Regions from separate parts of the Streptomyces sp. NPDC058086 genome, predicted to be linked through region 3. Evidence: riboswitches for the same ligand, from Rfam matches in the RefSeq annotation. Region 3 holds a riboswitch; each other region holds the start of a gene.
What was found. Region 3 has a riboswitch for cyclic di-AMP ahead of ACFVWD_RS01370 (transglycosylase SLT domain-containing protein). Riboswitches for the same ligand answer to the same signal wherever they lie in the genome.
Positions count from the first base shown of each region.

Region 1: linked by a shared signal. The riboswitch ahead of ACFVWD_RS36530 (M23 family metallopeptidase) and the one ahead of ACFVWD_RS01370 (transglycosylase SLT domain-containing protein) in region 3 are both predicted to bind cyclic di-AMP.
Region 2: linked by a shared signal. The riboswitch ahead of ACFVWD_RS10265 (transglycosylase family protein) and the one ahead of ACFVWD_RS01370 (transglycosylase SLT domain-containing protein) in region 3 are both predicted to bind cyclic di-AMP.

Region 1 is NZ_JBHVST010000063.1:2,490-7,332, reverse strand. It holds gene ACFVWD_RS36540 (M16 family metallopeptidase) at 1-1,072, shown strand, start outside; gene ACFVWD_RS36535 (M16 family metallopeptidase) at 1,069-2,457, shown strand; cyclic di-AMP (ydaO/yuaA leader) riboswitch at 2,756-2,916, shown strand; gene ACFVWD_RS36530 (M23 family metallopeptidase) at 2,929-3,693, shown strand; gene ACFVWD_RS36525 (GntR family transcriptional regulator) at 3,954-4,649, shown strand; gene ACFVWD_RS36520 (HPr family phosphocarrier protein) at 4,834-4,843, opposite strand, start outside.
Region 2 is NZ_JBHVST010000010.1:20,148-24,990, forward strand. It holds gene eno (phosphopyruvate hydratase) at 1-160, opposite strand, end outside; gene ACFVWD_RS10265 (transglycosylase family protein) at 512-1,231, opposite strand; cyclic di-AMP (ydaO/yuaA leader) riboswitch at 1,236-1,399, opposite strand; gene ACFVWD_RS10270 (transglycosylase family protein) at 1,583-2,581, opposite strand; gene ACFVWD_RS10275 (cytochrome P450) at 2,753-4,036, opposite strand; gene ACFVWD_RS10280 (globin domain-containing protein) at 4,248-4,843, shown strand, end outside.
Region 3 is NZ_JBHVST010000001.1:286,164-291,006, reverse strand. It holds gene ACFVWD_RS01380 (NAD(P)-binding domain-containing protein) at 1-653, shown strand, start outside; partial or broken gene ACFVWD_RS01375 (HAD family hydrolase) at 956-1,759, shown strand; gene ACFVWD_RS01370 (transglycosylase SLT domain-containing protein) at 1,897-2,613, opposite strand; cyclic di-AMP (ydaO/yuaA leader) riboswitch at 2,618-2,778, opposite strand; gene ACFVWD_RS01365 (hypothetical protein) at 3,049-3,372, opposite strand; gene ACFVWD_RS01360 (CocE/NonD family hydrolase) at 3,356-4,843, opposite strand, start outside.

The DNA of each region.
Region 1 (4,843 bases), on a different contig from region 3:
CCTCAACGGAACGACCAGCTTCGAGCGCACCAACTACTTCGAGACGATGCCCGCCCACCAGCTGGAGCTCGCCCTCTGGCTGGAGGCCGACCGCATGGGCTCGCTGCTGGCCGCGCTCGACGACGAGTCCATGGAGAACCAGCGGGACGTCGTCAAGAACGAGCGCCGCCAGCGGTACGACAACGTGCCCTACGGCACCGCCTTCGAGAAGCTGACCGGGCTCGCCTACCCCGAGGGCCACCCGTACCACCACACCCCGATCGGGTCGATGGCGGACCTGGACGCGGCGACCCTGGAGGACGCCCGCGCCTTCTTCCGCACCTACTACGCGCCGAACAACGCGGTGCTCTCCGTGGTCGGGGACATCGACCCGGAGCAGACGCTCGCCTGGATCGAGAAGTACTTCGGTTCCATCCCCGGACACGACGGCAAGCCCGCCCCGCGCGACGGCTCGCTGCCCGAGGTCATCGGCGAGCAGCTGCGCGAGGTCGTCGAGGAGGAGGTCCCGGCGCGCGCCCTGATGGCCGCCTACCGGCTCCCGGAGGACGGCACACGCGCGGCCGACGCGGCCGACGTGGCGCTCACCATCCTCGGCGGCGGCGAGTCGTCCCGGCTCTACAACCGGCTCGTACGCCGCGACCGCACCGCCGTCGCGGCAGGCTTCGGCCTGCTGCGGCTCGCCGGAGCGCCCTCCCTGGGCTGGCTGGACGTGAAGACGTCCGGTGACGTCGAGGTCCCGGTGATCGAGTCCGCCGTCGACGAGGAGCTCGCCCGGTTCGCCGAGGAGGGCCCCACGGACGAGGAGATGGAGCGCGCCCAGGCCCAGTTGGAGCGCGAGTGGCTGGACCGGCTCGGTACGGTCGCGGGCCGCGCCGACGAACTGTGCCGGTACGCCGTCCTGTTCGGCGACCCGCAGCTCGCCCTGACGGCCGTACAGCGCGTCCTGGACATCACGGCCGTGGAGGTCCAGGAGGTCGCCAAGTCCCGCCTGCGCCCCGACAACCGCGCGGTGCTCGTGTACGAGCCGGTCGCTGCCGACACCACCGAAGAGGACGAGGAGGCGGCGAAGTGACCGAGCTCGCCACCATGGACTTCCACCCGCAGCCCCAGGCGGGTCAGCCCAAGCCCTGGGCCTTCCCGGCGCCCGAGCGCGGCACGCTGGACAACGGCCTGACCGTGCTGCGCTGCCACCGCCCCGGCCAGCAGGTCGTCGCCGTCGAGGTGCTGCTCGCAGCGCCGCTGGAGGCCGAGCCCGCGGGCCTCGACGGCGTCGCCACGATCATGGCGCGCGCCTTCTCCGAGGGCACCGACAAGCTCTCCGCCGAGGAGTTCGCCTCCGAGCTGGAGCGCTGCGGCGCCACCCTGGACGCGCACGCCGACCACCCCGGCGTACGCCTGTCGCTCGAAGTGCCCGTCTCTCGCCTGCCCAAGGCGCTCGGGCTGCTCGCCGACGCCCTGAGGGCACCGGCGTTCTCGGACAGCGAGGTCGAGCGGCTGGTGCGCAACCGGCTCGACGAGATCCCGCACGAGACGGCCAACCCGGCCAGGCGTGCCGCCAAGGAGCTCTCCAAGGAGCTGTTCCCGGCGACCTCGCGCATGTCGCGCCCGCGCCAGGGCACCGAGGAGACCGTCCAGAAGATCGACTCGGCGGCCGTACGCGCCTTCTTCGACAAGCACGTACGTCCCGCCACGGCCGCCGCCGTGATCGTCGGCGACCTGACGGGCGTCGACCTCGACGCGCTGCTCGCCGAGACGCTCGGCGACTGGACCGGCTCGTCCGCCGAGCCGCGCCCCGTGCCGCCGGTGACCGCCGACGACACCGGCCGTGTGATCATCGTGGACCGCCCCGGCGCGGTCCAGACGCAGCTGCTCATCGGCCGCGTCGGCGCCGACCGGCACGACCGTGTGTGGCCCGCCCAGGTGCTCGGTACGTACTGCCTCGGGGGCACCCTCACCTCGCGCCTGGACCGTGTCCTGCGCGAGGAGAAGGGCTACACCTACGGTGTGCGGGCGTTCGGCCAGGTCCTGCGTGCCGCCCCGGACGGAACCGGTATCGCGATGCTCGCCATCAGCGGCTCCGTGGACACCCCGAACACCGGCCCGGCGCTCGACGACCTCTGGAAGGTGCTGCGCACCCTCGCCGCCGAGGGCCTGACGGACGCCGAGCGCGACATCGCCGTACAGAACCTGGTGGGGGTGGCGCCCCTCAAGTTCGAGACCGCGGCGGCCGTCGCGGGCACGCTCGCGGACCAGGTCGAGCAGTACCTGCCGGACGACTACCAGGCGACGCTGTACCAGCAGCTCGCCGCGACCGGCACCGTGGAGGCCACCGCGGCCGCCGTGAGCGCCTTCCCGGTGGACCGTCTGGTGACCGTCCTCGTCGGCGACGCCGCGCACATCCAGGAGCCCGTCAAGGCCCTCGGAATCGGTGAAGTGACCGTCGTTTCGGCGGAGTAGAGGTTCGGCGGAGCAGCGGCTCAGTGGAAGCCGGCTGGAAGCCGAGCCGCACGCGGAGCGGAAGAGCGTGACTCCGTGGGGCCCGGGTGACTGAAGAGTCGCCCGGGCCCCTTTTTGCTCGGATTTCCGCTCGGATTTAGCTTGGACTTCATCCCCAAGATGTCCGTATTGGTAGGGAGGTTGCCCGTCTGCCCTGTGGCATGCACTACAAAAACCGTGATCCGTTTGTTGATTGAAAGACGCCCCGTCTAGCGTCGGGGCGGCTGTTCGTCAGGCAGTGCGCCGCGCCCGCGGCACCGGACAGTCATCGCCGAGTCCCCGTACGGCGCGAGCCAGGGGAGCCGGGGACCCACACGTAGTCCCTGGGGTGAATCGGACGCCCTCCCTGGAGGGGGTCCGTAGGAGACCTTCCTGCTCCGAACCCGTCAGCTAACCCGGTAGGCGAGAGGGAAGGAAAGGATCAGCCCCTACATGGCGTTCACCTGTGGCCCCGGGAAACACCGCCGTCCGAGCCGCGTGAAGCGCTCCACCACGAACGCCGTCGGCGTCGCCGCGCTCACCACCACCGGTGTCATCGGAACCCTGGCCGCCCCGGCCCTCGCCGCGGACGCCTCCGTCGAGCAGACCGGGCTGACCCAGGCCGTCACCCTCGGCGACAGGGTCGCCGCCCAGATCGACGCGCAGGCCGCCGCCCAGCAGCGCGCCGCCGACGAGGCCGCCGCGCGCAAGAAGGCCGAAGAAGCCGCGCGCAAGAAGGCCGCCGAGGAGGCGAAGAAGGAGCGCGAGGCCAAGGAGCGTGCCGCCCGCGCCGCCGAGCGCAAGCGGCTCAACACCTTCGTCCTGCCGATCACCGGCTCGTACATCTCCACCGGCTACAAGACCGGCGGCAGCCTCTGGTCCTCCGGCAGCCACACCGGCGTCGACTTCCACGCCGCCTCGGGGACCTCGGTCCACGCGGTCGGCTCCGGCACGGTCGTCACGGCCGGCTGGGGCGGTGCCTACGGCAACCAGATCGTCCTGAAGATGCACGACGGTACCTACACGATGTACGGCCACCTGTCGTCCATCGGCGTCTCCGTGGGGCAGACGGTCACCCCGGGCCAGCAGATCGGCCTCTCCGGCTCCACCGGGAACACCACCGGGCCGCACCTCCACTTCGAGGCCCGTACGACGGCGGAGTACGGCTCCGACATGGACCCGGTCGCCTACCTTCGCTCGCACGGCGTGAACGTCTGACGCTCGCACGGCGTGGACGTCTGCCGCTCGCACGGCGTGATCCTCTGCCGCTCGCGCACCGTGAACGTCCGACGACCGGCGTCAACACTTCCGAAGCCCCGGCTCCCCTCGGCCGGGGCTTCGTCGTTTCGAACGACTGTCTGTCCAAAAAATATCCATGGATTCCGGCCCGCCATCGGAAATTCCGGCTCTCTGCAATAGAGTCGCTGAACAAGCGTCAATCGACCGCGTTTCGCGGGGATTAAGGCGGAGGTCCGGTCATGCGCATTCCCGCGCACTCGGTATGCACGGCGATCCGTGACGACATCGTCGCGGGTGTCTACGAGCGCGGCAGCCGGCTCACCGAGGAACTGCTCGCGCGCCGCTACGGCGTCTCGCGGGTCCCCGTGCGCGAGGCCCTGCGCACGCTGGAGGCCGAGGGCTTCGTCGTCACCCGTCGGCACGCGGGCGCGTGTGTCGCGGAGCCCACCGAGCAGGAGGCCGCGGACCTGCTGGAGATGCGCATGCTCCTGGAGCCGCTGGGCGCCGCGAGGGCCGCGCAGCGGCGCACCGAGGCCCACCTCAAGGTGCTTCGAGGCCTGGTCAGGCTGGGGCAGGAGCGGGCCAGGAGGGGGAACAGCGAGGATCTGCGCTCGCTCGGCGGCTGGTTCCACGAGACCCTCGCGCAGGCCTCCGGGAGCCCCGCGCTGACCTCCACGCTGGCCCAGCTGCGGCACAAGATCGCCTGGATGTACGCGGTCGAGGCGCCGGCCAGTCCGGCGGAGTCCTGGGCGGAGCACGGCGGGATCGTGGACGCGGTGGCGCGCGGCGACAGTGAGCGGGCGCGGGCCGTCACGGCGCTGCACACCGAGCGCGCGACGGTCGCGCACCGGCTGCGCTTTCCCGGCGGGGGAGATCGGCCGGAGCGTGTGAGGACTTCGCAACATCCCGTAAACATGACGGGCGTGCGTCATTAACACCGGCGCCGTATACAAAGAGGGGTAATTCGCGGGAGATTATTTCTGCTGCCCGCAATTGAGAAAAGCGAAGGGCCCGCCCGATGTTTTCAGGCGAGCCCTTCGAATGTGTGCGGGGCGGGGTCTTTTGGTGCGAAGACCACTCCCGCCGTCAATTGAGGAACCCCGCTCGGGGGGCTCTTTCTCAGACGGTC
Region 2 (4,843 bases), on a different contig from region 3:
GCAGCTCGATGGCCTCGAAGGCGCCGGTGGAAGCGCCGGACGGAACGGCGGCACGACCCGTGCTGCCGTCGTCGAGGCCGACCTCGACCTCGACCGTGGGGTTGCCTCGGGAGTCCAGGATTTCCCGGGCTACGACGACGTCGATGGACGGCACGAGCATCTCCTTCTGGGATGTGACGCGGGTACGCGGAGCCTGTGATGGCTTCGCGACATGAGCCTAACCGCCTCGGGGGGATCGGCCAGCCGGTCGCCCACCCCTTGGGCAGAACTGAACGTACACATTGTTCCAGAACGGAACAAAAACGGGTACCGAAATCCGGGTACGAAACCCTCGGCACGAAACCCTCGGCACGAAACGCCGGATACGAAAAACCCCGCTCCGGTGCGTACGGGGGAACACGCACCGGAGCGGGGGGCCCGTGGGGACGGGGGCGACCCTCATCGGGGGCTCCAGTGTGGAGACCCCCTTCATGAGGGACCTGTCATTCAGCTGAGGCGAAGCTGCCGATCATCAGCCGAGGTGAAGCTGCTGACCCGGGTAGATGAAGTCGGCGTCGTCGACGATGTCCTTGTTCAGCTTGAACAGCTGCTGCCAGCCGCCCTTGACCTTCTTCTTCTCGGCGATCGAGCTGAGGCTGTCACCCTTGACGACCTTGTACTCGCCGTCACCCTTCTTGACCTTCTTGCCGGTCGGGGTGGAGACGGTCTTCCCGGCGGCCGGACGGGACGCCGAACGGGAGGCCGCGGTGTCCGTCGAGCGGGTGACGGTGCTGGTGCTCGGCGAGCTGTTCGACGAAGAGCTGTTCGAGGAAGACGAGGTCGACGGGGTGCTCGCACCGCCGGTGTACGCGGCGCCCGACAGGCCCGTGCCACAGGTCGGCCAGGCGCCCTTGCCCTGGGCGGCGAGGACCTTCTCGCCGATGGTGATCTGCTGCGACTTGGAGGCCTGGTTGGCGGTCGCGGCGTACGCGGTGCCGCCGTACGCGGCCCAGGTGGAGGCCGAGAACTGCAGACCGCCGTAGTAGCCGTTGCCGGTGTTGATGGACCAGTTCCCGCCGGACTCGCACTGGGCGACGGCGTCCCACTCGGAGGCGGTGGCGGCGGAGGCGCTGCCGGCCGCCATCAGCGGAGCGGCGATGGCGACACCGGTGACACCGGCGAGCGTGGCGACACGGGTCGTCCGGTTGAAAACGGTCGGACGGCGGTGCTTGCCCTTGCTGGAAAACAGCATGGAGAGATCCCCTCACCGACGCCTGCGAGGTGAGCTGTCGGGTTCGGGCGGGTGAGTGCCCGGCCGTGCGCTCTGAGCGCTCGGCTTCACCCCAAGCCACTCCCGGTCAACTACCGGGTGCGGCACTTACCTTGGGTCCCCCGCTCCTGCCTACGGCGCTGACGCGTCGACTGTTCCCGTACGGCCGTTGGCAGGATTCGGCGTTGGCGACCGTCGGGGCCCGCTGTGGCGAGCGGTCATGACCGTAAGCAGCCGATCGGCTGAATTCCAAAGACGATCAGGGCCTTTGAGATCCATCTCTCACTCGCAGCAAACCGGACATTACGCAGCGAACCATGACGCGAACTGCCCCTACTTTTCGCCCGATTCAGCACCAACTGCAAGGCTCTGACCGGGGAGGATGAGGTTCGGATCGGCGCCGACCGTCTTCTTGTTCGCGTCGTACAGCTCGGCCCATCCGCCTTCGAGGTCGAGGGCGTCCGCGATGGTCCAGAGATTGTCTCCGGCGCGCACGACGTAGGAGCCGTCGACGACATCGCGGGAGGCGCCGGCGCCGCGCGAGGCGTGCCGCCCGGAGGAGTCGTCGGTACGGCCGTCCACGGCGCTGTCGGTGGTGTTCTCGTCCGCGTTGTCGCCGCGGTGGCGCCCGGCGCCGCCCGTCGCGTTCTCGGACGTACCGGAAGAGCCGTCACTCTGGCCGGAGTTGCCCGAGTTGTCGCTCTTCGTCGATTTCGAGCCGGAGTTGCCCGCCCCCTGATCGCCGCCGCCGGTGTCGGCCTTCGTCGTGTTCTCGGTCGCCTTCCCGGTCGCCTTCGAGGACGAACCGGACGAAGACGAGTCAGACGAAGAAGAATCGGAAGTCGAGCCGGACGAGGCGGGCGGAGTCGACGTCGCAGATGAACCGGACGAACCGGCTGAATTCGATCCGTTGGGCGAATCGTTCGCCACGCCCGTGTCGACCAGGATGTCGCCCGAGTTCTTGCTCAGCCCGGAGAGCGGCCCACAGGTCGGCCAGGGAGTGAGGCCCTGGTCGTCGAGGAGCTTCTCGGCGATGGCTATCTGCTGCGAGCGGCTGGCCTCGTCGGCGCTCGACGCGTAGGTGAGACCGCCGTACTTCTCCCAGTCCGCCTGGCTGATCTGGAGTCCGCCGTAGTACCCGTTGCCGCTGTCGACACTCCACTGGCCGGCGCTCTCGCACTCGGCGACCCGGTCCCACGTGGTGCCGTCGGCCGCGCTCGCACTGGTGGCACCGAGCAACGGGATCGCGATGGCGGATCCGGTCACTCCTGCCGCGACGATGAGGGCCGGGGCCTGACGGGGGCGACGATGGCGGCCGTTCCCGGAGAGCATGCGGAAGCCTTTCACGTGACAGCAGGTGACTACGCGACGTATGAGTCGCGTTGACGAGTGAACGTATCCGCACCCGAACACTTGTCACAAGTCGATGCAGCGTAGATCACGTGAAGATCACAGAGTTGAGAGCGTGTCAGGTTTACGCGCCCGCGGGTGTATGGTCGCCCGCTATCGCGAGACCGGTACCGGAGGCGTGAACTCCACTGGAAGCGTGCGCAATCCGCGCATAATGAGCCCGCCGCGCCAGCGCAAATCGGCTGAATCTCCCGCGAGTTGAAGGTCGGGGAGACGGGTGAGGAGAGTGGCGAGCGCGGTCTGGCCCTCCAGCCGGGCGAGCGGGGCTCCGAGGCAGTAGTGGATGCCGTGACCGTAACCGAGGTGTTGGTTGTCACGGCGGGAGAGGTCGAGTGTGTCCGGCCGTTCGAACCGCGCGGGGTCACGGTCCGCAGCCGCGAGGACCACGAGGACGGGGTCGCCGGGTGCGATGTCCTGACCGCCGATGCGGACGGCCGCGGTGGCGAACCGCCACGTGGCCAGTTCCACGGGCCCGTCATAACGGAGGAGTTCCTCGACGCCGGTCTCGAGGAGTTCGCGTTCGTGGGCGGCGAGGGACTTCTGGAGGCGCGCGCGCTGCTCGGGGTGGGTGAGCAGGGCGTACGTGCCGTTGCCGATGAGATTGACGGTCGTCTCGAACCCGGCGAAGAGAAGGATGAAGGCCATGGCGGCGGCCTCGTTCTCCGTGAGGTGCTCGCCGTGGTCGGACGCGCGGATCAGGCCGGAGATGAGGTCCTCACCGGGCGCGGGCGTATCCGGAAGGCCTTCCCGCTTCTTGTGGATGAGCTCGAGCAGATACCCGCGCATCTTCTTGACCGACCGCGCGACCCCGCCCCGCGGCCCGCCACCGTGCCGGATCATCATCCCCGCCCAGTCACGGAAGTCGTCCTGGTCCTCGCGGGGTACGCCCAGCAGGTCGCAAATGGCGTAGATGGGAAGCGGGAACGCGAACTCGTGGATCAGGTCGGCGGAACCCTTCTGCGCGAACTGGTCGATCAGCTGATCGGTGAGCTCCTGCACACGCGGCGCGAACTCGGCCACCCGTCGCGGCGTGAACGCCTTCGAGACCAGCCGCCGCAGCCGGGTGTGGTCCGGCGGGTCGATGTTCAGCAGATGTGTCATCAACTCGGCCTTGCGCTCCCCTGGAATACCCGTCTTCCCCTTCGCGTGGGCGGGTTCGTCGTGGTGCGCCGGATTCTTGCTGAGCCGCGCGTCGGCGAGCGCCTGCTTGGCGTCCGCGTACCGCGTCACCAACCAGGCCTCCACCCCACTCGGCAGCCGCGTCCAGTGCACGGGGGCGTGCTCCCGCAGCCAGGCGTACGCGGGGTAGGGATCACTGGCGAACTCCCAGGTGAAGAGTTCGGGAGCGGGGCTGAACGGCGGCGGCTGATCGGTCACTCCCTGACGGTATCCGGAGGGAGGGGAAGGGCGGCACGGCGGAGGGAGGGGCCGGGGCGGAGAGGAGAAGAGCGGGGAAGAGCGGGGCGGCATGCCGGAGGGAGGGGGAGCGGGGTTGGGGATGGCGCAAGCCGCGCCCCTTTCATCCCGGACCATCCCTGAATCGGCTGCTGTTTGACTCCACGGCTCGCCGCCTCCCTAAATTCGCGCCGTGGACCCCGAAATACTCAGATCCAGCTTCGCGGTCGTCGAGAGACGGGCCGAGTTCGCGGTCAAGTACTTCTACTCGCATCTCTTCCGGCACAACCCGGACATCCGCGGGCTCTTCCCCCTGGACTTCCCGGAGGACATGGAGCGACAGCGGGACCGGTTGTTCGCGGCACTCACCTATGTGATGGAGCGGCTGGAGGATCCGACGCTGCCGGGATATCTGCGGGAGCTGGGACGGGACCACCGGAAGTACCTGGCCGAGCCGGAGCACTACGCCGCCGTGGGGGCGAGCCTGATCGCCGCGTTCGCCGCCGTCGCGGGGTCGGCGTGGAACGCGGAGGCCGAGAAGGCCTGGGCCGAGGCATACGGGGCGATCACGAACGTCATGCTCCAGGGCGCGTGGGAGGCACAGCACGAGGGTGAACCGCCCTGGTGGGACGCCGAGGTCGTGTCCCGGACCCGGTACGGCGACGACCTCGTCGTACTGACCCTCCGCCCGCACCACCGGCTGCGCTACTCCCCCGGCCAGTACGTCAGCGTCAGCGTCCCGCACCTGCCGGGCATCTGGCGTCCCTACTCGCTCGGCAACGCCCCCCG
Region 3 (4,843 bases):
TCGTCGTCGGCGCGGGCCAGTCCGCGCTGGAGACGGCCGCGCTCGCGGCGGAGGCGGGCGCGCAGGTGCGGGTGGTGTCCCGGGGACGAGGCAGGGTCGCCTTCGGCGCGCCGCCCTGGAAGCAGCCGAAGCTGCGCCCCGAGTCGCCCTTCGGGCGCGCCTGGTCCCTGTGGGCGCTCAGCTACTACCCGCACCCCTACCGCTATCTGCCCGCCGAGACCCGGCACTATCTGGTCCGCCGAGTCCTCGGCCCGCTCGGCGCGTGGTGGCTGCGCGACCGCTTCGAGGGCAAGGTCGAGGTCAGCGAGATCTCCGGGATCGTTCGCGCCGACGTCTCCGACGGGCGTCCGGTCCTCTCCGTGCAGACCCTGGGCGGCCGGACCGAGGAGGTTTCCGCCGACCATGTCATCGCGGCGACCGGCTACCGCGTCGACATCGCCGCGATGGACTTCCTGGGACACGAGTTGCGTACGGCACTCGCGGTGAGCCGCGGCACTCCCAAGCTCGGTGCCGGGTACTGCTCCTCGGTGCCCGGGCTGTACTTCACGGGGTTGCCGGCGGCGGCTTCCTACGGGCCGGTGATGCGGTTCGTGTGCGGTACGGAGTTCGCTTCGCCGCGGCTTGCCAAGCACTTGGCGGGCGCGCACGGGTGAGGTGGCCAGGGTCCGTACGGCCGAGGGGGCGGCGGCTCGTGAGCCACGCCCCGGGCCGGGCCCAACCGGCCGCGTCAGAGCTCGTGTTGGGCTCAGGCAGCCACAGTCACCGCAGCCGCGTCATCCTCTGGAGTGACATTCCGCTCGGAGTCTTTTCGTACCGCCCGCTTCGGCGGGCGGGGCGGAAGTGCACTCTGTACGCCCGGAACGCCCCGTACGGTGAACGGCGTTGCTGACGGGATACCGGACGTCGTCCGGTTCCCGCCGGGCCGATGAGTCGTTCGATCCGTATTCTTCGGATCATGGCCGCTCCGACTGCATATTCACTTATCGCCACTGACCTGGACGGAACGCTGCTCCGCGGCGACGACACCCTCTCCGACCGGTCCCGGGCCGCGTTGGCGAGGGTGGCCGAGGCGGGCGCCCGGCACCTGGTCGTGACGGGGCGCCCGGCGCCGAGAGTTCGACCGCTGCTCGACGAACTCGGCGGCGCGGGGCTGGCGGTGTGCGGGCAGGGGGCGCAGTTGTACGACGCGGCGGCGGACCGCCTGCTGTGGTCGGTGACCCTGGACAGGGAACTCGCGGAGACCGCGCTCGGCAAGATCGAGGCGGAGGTCGGGCTGCTCTACGCCGCGGTGGACCAGGACGGCGTGGACGGGCTGACGCTCATCGAGCCGGGGTACGTGATGCCGCATCCGACGCTTCCGGCGGTACGGGTGCACCGCCGCGACGACCTGTGGACGGAGCCGATCAGCAAGGTGTTGCTCCGTCACCCGTCGCTGTCCGACGACGAGTTGGCATCGGCGGCCCGCGGTGTGGTGGGCTCGCTTGCCACCGTCACCATGTCGGGGCCCGGGACCGTCGAACTCCAGCCATGCGGCGTGACCAAGGCGACCGGTCTGGCGCTCGCCGCCGCCCACCTCGGTCTCACTCCCGCCGCCACCATCGCCTTCGGTGACATGCCCAACGACATCCCCATGTTCGACTGGGCCGCCCGGGGGGTCGCCATGGCCAACGCTCATCCGGAGCTGAAGGCGGTGGCCGACGAGGTGACGCTGTCGAACGAGGACGACGGTATCGCGGTGGTACTGGAGCGGTTGTTCCCGTGCCGGCCGGATCGGTTCCGGGAGTCCGGAGAGCCCCGTGGGCCCCGGCAGCCGTCCGAGTCTCCTCGACCCCATCAGCCCCATCAGCCCTGGCAGTCGTACCAGCCCTACCGGCCCAACCAGCCCCACCAGTCCTATCAGTAGGGCCCGTTGACGTTGTCGATCGAGCCGTACTTCGCCGCCGCGTAGTTGCAGGCCGCCGTGATGTTCGCGACCGGGTCGTAGGGGTTCATCGACGTGCCCGGCACGTGGTAGGCCTTGAACGTCGGGTCGATGACCTGGAGGAGCCCCTTGGAGGGGATGCCGGCCTTGGCGTTGGAGTCCCAGTTGTTGATGGCCAGGGGGTTCCCGGAGGACTCGCGCATGACGTTGCGGTGGATGCCGTTGTAGGTGCCGGGGATCTTGGCGCGGGCCATGATGTCCAGCGAGTGCTTGATCCATCCGTCGAGGTTGTTCGCGTACGTCTTCGCGGAGGCCTTGGCGGCGGTGGGCGCCGGGGTCGCCTTGGTGGGGGTTTTGACCCTTTTGGTGCCCACGGTCAGAGTGAGGCCCGGGCGGAGCGTCGTCGGGTTGGGGCCTATGACCGCGCGGTTGGCGACGTACAGCTTCGCCGCGCCACCGCTCGTGGGGTACTTCTGAGCGATCTTGGCCAGGGTGTCGCCCGCGACCACCTTGTACGTGATGAGCCGGACGTCGTTGGTGGTGGTGGCGGCGGCGGTGGGGGTGGCGGCCTGTGCGCAGGTCGCGCCCACGATCGGAAGGGCGAGCGTGACTCCGCCCAGTCCCGCGGCGAGGATGCCCCGAGTGAGGGTGCTGTGGGTCTTGAAGCTGTGGCGTTTGCCTCGTGCGGACATGGCGAATTCCTCTCCGGTGCCTGCGAGGTGAGCTGTCGGGTTCGGGCGGGAGCTGCCCGGCCGCACGGTGTGTGCGACTTCACCCCTAGCCGTTCCGGTGTCCGGATCGGCGGCTTACCTGGGTCCCCCGCTCCTGCCGTGCGTGTGTGGGTGGCTGGGAGATTCCGGTCGGCGGCAGGATTGGGCGGTCCGTCCGGATCGACGTGAACGTATGCGAGAGCACATGTCCGGAACAAGCCCTGATTTCCCGGTGTAGATCGCTTTCACCTGCGAAATACGGGGGAGAAAATGCCCGATTAATCCGGAACGTGACACTCAACTTGCCTTACGCAAAGGGAAAGTCGTCAAGAGGGGATAAAGAGCCCACCTCGCATGGGCGTGACCCAACTCACGCGACCAAGCAGAAATAAAGCGGCACTGGCGGCAAATCGGACATCAGGCTTCGAGTGTCCGGGCCGGTGAGGCCGCGGGCGGAGCCGGGCGCACCTCCCACACGGACAGGTCCGTGTCGGGGTCGTCGCCGGGGAGCCGGCCGGCGTTGGGCTTGAAGTAGAGGCCGTAGGCCCGGTATTCGGGGAGTTCGTGGCACATCAGGTCCGGGTAGGGGCCGAACTCCTGCCCCGCGTAAGCCCTGTTGATCCTCGCCACCGCCTCGGCCCGAGGGATCCCGAAGCGCGTGACCATCTCATCGGCCATCTCGCGGAAGTACGCGAGCATCCCCTCGTCCAGGGCCATCAGGAACTCACCGGTCCGCGCCATGCTCCTCAGGGTTGCCCATGCCGCCGCCGGGACTCGAGTCCGCCGTCCGGGGGATTCTCCTCTCCCACGTCCGATGGAAGACCACCTCGTTGCCGTCCTTGCAGATCAGCTCGTTCGAGGTGATGAACTCCCGGGCGTCGCAGCTGAGTTCGGAGCGTGTCTCGACCCGGGCGTCCCAGGGCAGCTCCGGGCGGTGCAGACGGATCGACCTCGTCGAGCGGGTGCGGGCGGAGAGCGGGTCCGACTCGTCGATGGTGTACGTGTCCAGGGCGTCCTCCGTGCATTCGAGGCCGTCCGGGTGGACACGGGTGCCGTCCTGGCGAGGGACGACCTCCACACGCCACTCGCCCCTCGCCACATCACGGGCGACCAGGCGTTCGGGGCGGGGTTCGTCAAGGGTGGCCGGGGACGTCACTCCCAGGGGTTCGGACTGCTCCGGCTCCTCGAAGGTGATCCCCGGGTCCGACTCCCGCGCTCGCACCGGAAGTTCGAGGGAACTGGCCGCCGGGTCCAGGATGAACCCCACCGCCGAGCCCGGCTGGGGCCAGATCCACGGCCAGTAGGCGGAGGAGAGGGAGAGCCGGATGCGGTGGCCGGGCGGGAATGCGTAGCCGATGGCGGTCAGGTCGAAAACCACGTCCTCCGTAGAGCCGGGTTTCCAGGAGACCGCCTGGTCGGAGCCGTAGCGCGCTGACAGGTTCAGAGCACCCCGGGTCACCAGCGTCGAGGAACCGTCGGCAGCGACGTCGCACACCCGGGCGATCACCTGGCCCCGGGGGGAGCGGGACGTCAGACGGAGGCGGACCCTCGGGCGCCCCAGGACCCAGGTCTCCCCCGGGACCTCGAACTCGAAGCAGGCCGATCTCGCGTCCTCCTCCCGCTGGTTCGGCGGCAGGTCCGCGTCGTTCCCGACGGGATGGAAACTGCCCGCGTCCACGCCCGTGTGCTGAGGGGAGCGCACCAGCACCGGTGCGCCCCGCAGCGCGTACGCGATCGGGGTCACGGAAGGTGAGGGCCAGGCGGTGTCGCCCACCCAGCGGCCGGGGAGGGACGGGTACGTCGTCGCCGGGGGGTGCGCGGCCATGACGTAGGAGCGCAGGAGGGGCTGCGCCATCACGTCACGGTTGTTCACGCCGGGGTTCGGGTGGGCGGTCGTGCCGGGGTTCGGGTGGGCGGTTGCGTCGGGGTCCGGTTCGGGGGTCGTGCCGGGGTTCGGGTGGGCGGTTGCGCCGGGGCCCCGATCGGCGGTCCCGTCGGGGCCGGGATTGTTGATCGCACCGAGGTCGGGATTGCCGATCACATAGAGGTCGGGATGACCGATCACGTCGGGCTCGGGCTCTGGGACGCTGGTATCGGTCGGCCTGAGCCAGTGGTCCCACCACCTCAGCGTCTCCTGGAGGAAGCCGATCGCCGGGCCCGGCGGCAGGCCCCGGTCCGGGTACTGGTGGCACCAAGGGCCGATCAGGCCGCG